Regions from separate parts of the Vagococcus sp. CY53-2 genome, predicted to be linked through region 2. Evidence: predicted binding sites of a transcription regulator. Region 2 holds the regulator's gene; the other holds the start of a gene.
The links. Region 2 encodes LexA, which represses DNA repair genes until DNA is damaged. Its sites were predicted from a motif close to CNAACANNTGTTNG; they were not measured.
Positions count from the first base shown of each region.

Region 1: xerS (tyrosine recombinase XerS) is a predicted target of LexA. The motif match lies at 1,147-1,160, and genes of this name have one in related genera.

Region 1 is NZ_JALAHP010000001.1:273,447-275,643, reverse strand. Features, by position in the region: gene xerS (tyrosine recombinase XerS) at 56-1,135, opposite strand; gene MN581_RS01385 (NAD(P)H-dependent oxidoreductase) at 2,021-2,197, opposite strand, start outside.
Region 2 is NZ_JALAHP010000001.1:676,905-679,101, reverse strand. Features, by position in the region: gene MN581_RS03270 (M42 family metallopeptidase) at 1-594, opposite strand, end outside; gene MN581_RS03265 (hypothetical protein) at 643-831, opposite strand; gene lexA (transcriptional repressor LexA) at 943-1,563, opposite strand; gene MN581_RS03255 (DUF896 family protein) at 1,709-1,951, shown strand; gene tkt (transketolase) at 2,049-2,197, shown strand, end outside.

The DNA.
Region 1 (2,197 bases), 400 kb from region 2:
TGAGACCATTTAATCATAATTTAGATACAAAAAGCCATTCAAAGAATGAATGACTTTAATTAGTCCATAAATCATTAATTGCTTCTCTTTTTTCTTCATCAACTAAATGAGTGTATAGAGCAGTAGCACTCGTTCCTGTCTGTCCTAGTTGGTGAGAGACGGTCAGTAAACTATTTGTTTTTTTATAGAGTTGTGTTCCTACCGTATGTCGTAATTTATGTGGTGTAATACGTGTTTTAAAAGCACTACTATATTTTGCCACTAATTTTTCAACAGTTGATTGATCGATTTGTTGTGCTTTTCCTCGATAGAGTGAAAGAAATAAACTTTTTTGAGTTCTTTCTGGATGATAGAGAGTGTGGCGTTCTTTAGCGTACTCACTAATGTATTCCATAAAAACAGAAGAAATCATTGTGGTGTCTTTAAATCCGCCTTTACGAATAACAGTCGCTTCCATATTAGAGATATCCAAATCTGACACATTCATATTGACTAATTCAGATAGACGAATTCCAGTACCTAAAAATAGAGCAATAATCGCCAAATCACGTGTTTTATTTCGTTTAAACGCATACTTTGCTTGATGACTAGTTAATAAATTTTCGTAAGACGTATCAATAAACTCAATAAATTCTAGAGATTCATCACCTATTAAAATTTTCTTTTCGATTGCTCGTGATCTATCTTGAAGTGTTCGTCCAGTTTTAACATTATCTATTTTTAACATAATATTTTGTTGTATATATGGTTTTCCATCTTGATTTTCTGTTTGAGTTGCTAAAAATTGAAATAATGATTTTAACGCTGTAATGGAGCGCTGAATACTTACATGACTTCTTAGCCTTCCGTCTGAGCTTGTTCCAAGACGTGGTGATGAAAGAAGGTAGCCTTTATATAATTCGACATCTTCATATGTTAAATGATTCATTTCTTCAAGTGTGATACTAGCAGTATCTGAAAAAATAAGAGACTCATGTTTTAACCAGTCAAAAAAGCGACGAAATTCTTTAGAATATTCATATAGAGTGGTGACAGAATAGGGAACAATGCTTTTTTTTTGTACATATTCATGAACAAAGAAGGGAAGAGTCTGTAATTCCAATTCTAATCGATTGATATTTTTTTCTTGAGACATAAGATAACCTCCAAACGTATGTTTGTATATATAATATCCTTTATTTTTAAATAAGTCAATGAAACTAATGATATATTGTTATTTTAAAATAATAATATATTTTACCTTTCTTGAAAGATGATACTTTCAAGAAAGGTAAAAAAGTATCTATGAATCTTTAAAATGTTTGATAGAGTTCTATTTACTTAGGTTAAATCAATATTATATAAGTTATTTAGCTGATTAATAAGAGTATTAATCAGCTTTATTATTATAGTAAATATATAAGATATTTGTTATTTAATAGTAATTAGATAACCAATTAAACTATATAAATAATCATGAATTATGAATACTTAATATTTTTAACTATCATATAATATAAATAAACTTCATCATGTAGTCATGTTAATATAATAATACTAGAAGTCATATTAAGTTATATAGGTTTTATTTAGTTAAATAAACTTATATATGGTTAATTAATTGAATGACTCATGCTGATGATGTGTTTTATGAATAACATGGTATATCTGGTAGATTTTAATCCCTAAAACAACTTCGTTTAATATATATTATGTAAACCAAATTGATAAAATAATTATTCATGAAAATTTAGTACCTAGTCTATTATTGTTGAATCTGATTTCATGTTGTTATGTTGATAATGAAAAAGCTCTCAGTTTTATAAGTTTCTGAGAGCTTTTTATAATTTTAAATTTTCTGGCTGTAAATTTAAAACTATATTATACCCAAACATTATTTGGCAGGATTAGATTCTGAAACATCTTCGAATCTATATCTACTTTTTTCTTAATATGGAATTAAATGTTCTAGACAAGTTAAAACGATTCCTATTCTTTTATTAAATAAAGAATAGAGTATTTTTTATATATTTTTTCATAATCAAATGCTTTTTTTCATTAGATTATCAAAGTAAGTAGATTGTGATTCATTTTCAATATATTCACCTAAACTGTTCCAAATGTAATTAACTTCAGAGTCTTTGACACCTGCATAATCTGCTATTCCTATATTAAGTTTATGTTCAATATTTAGGTCATATCCTCTTTTTTTATACTT
Region 2 (2,197 bases):
TAAAAAATTTATTAGAATAGCTGCGCTAACTTTATCATCTAGATGACGAGATTTTATATATCCTGATGGTGTAATAATTGTTCTTGGATCAAAACTAATAAAATCTCCTACTTGAATACCAAGTTGTTCTGTTTCATCTTTTGAAAATACTTTTTCATCAATTCTAACTTCCATATTTTGTTGGTCGCGTTTAGCTGTTCCAGCATCTTTATAAACGTGAACACTAGTTTGATGCATTAAAATCGTACCTGTGTAGTCTCCGTTATTTTGAGTATGAATTGTGCAGTATTCACCTTCAATTGAATTGAAATGAAACCCACCAATTAAGTCCAATTTTAACCTACCATCTGGTTTAACGGCACGAACCATAGCACCTAACGTGTCAATATGAGCAGTAATAAATCGTTGTTTCTCTTGATTTGTTCCAGGAACAGTGATTATTAAACTTCCTTTATTATTAATACAAGGCTTATAACCAGATTTATTTAATAGGTTACTAATAAATGCAATAATTTTTTTAGTATCTCCCGTTGGAGAAGGAATATTGGTTAATTCCTTTGTTAATTCAATAGTATCTTTATACAAATGACTCATCCTTTCTTTTTAATTAAGGGTAGATGAATCATTCATAAAAAGCAATGCTTATTTTTTATAGGATAGATGGTTATGTTTTTGTTGAGAGCGACGATAACTTTTTTCATCCCAAAGCATTAACCATAATAATACAAGTGGGGTCAATATAATTAATGCAACATCTAATCCCATATTACCTAAAATAACACCAATAATTAAGACAATTAAAATTAGAGCATATCTTCTGATAGCAAACATAAAACCACTCCTTAAACTATTTGATAGAACATATGTTCTTATCTTTGAATATATTATACAAACATCCGTTCCCTTTGTAAAGAAAAAAATAAAGCATAGTGTTATGCTTTATTAAATATGATTTCTATAAAGTCCAACCACTTTACCTAAAATAGCGACACTGTTTAAGATAATTGGTTCTAATGTATCATTTTCCGGTTGTAATCTAATATGATTTTTTTCTTTAAAAAACCTTTTACATGTTGCTTCATTTTCATCTGTCATAGCAATAACAATTTCACCATTAATAGCAGATGACTGTTTTCTTACAATGACATGATCACCATCAAATATCCCAGCATTTATCATACTATCTCCACGAATGGTTAACATGAATAAACTGTTTTGTTCATATTTTAAGTCAGGAGGTAATGGGAAAAAATCTGATGCTTCTTCAACAGCTAAGATTGGCTCACCTGCAGTTACAACACCAAGCATTGGAATAAAAGGAGAGTTAACGCCAATCATTTTTAACCCTTCATTTGTTAATTCGATTGCTCTGGGCTTAGTTGGATCACGAGTAATCAATCCTTTTTTTTCCAAACGTGATAAGTGACCATGAACAGTAGACGTTGATGAAAGGTTAACAGCTGTTCCAATTTCTCTTACAGTTGGAGGATACCCTTTTTTTTCAACTTGTTCATGAATATATTTTAAAACGTCTAATTGCCTAGAAGAACGTTTAGTTGACATGATGATACCTCATTTCCTTTTTTTTGAGTGTAACATAATTTTTTCTTAAAATCAAACGCATGTTCGTACGTTTGAACGATATATAATTGTTTTTTTATCTTTTTTAAGCTACTATTTAGGTAGTACTTTAAGGAGGTCGTGACTTATGTTAAGTGAAAAAAAATTAGCAAGAATTAATGAGCTAGCAAAGAAAGCAAAAACAACTGAGGGACTAACTGACGTTGAAAAAAAAGAACAACAATTATTGAGGGAAGAATATTTACATAGTTTTAGAAAAGGTATGAGAAATCACATTGAGGGAATGAAAGTAGTCGATGAAGAGGGGACAGATGTTACTCCTGAGAAATTAAAACAAATCCAAAAAGAAAAAGGATTACATGATCGATAAAATTGCATGTGTTATTTCTATAAAAACGCTTGTAAAATAATATTATTAGATGTAAAATACAATAAAGGTAAAAAAAACCTAAATAGGAGGGCGTTATATGTTATTTGATCAAATTGATCAACTAGGTGTGAATGCAATTCGTACCCTTAGTTTAGACATGGTTCAACAAGCAAATTCAGGACATCCAGGATTACCCATGGGGGCAGCTCCAATGGCTTATACTCTTTGGACAAAATTTTTAAAGGT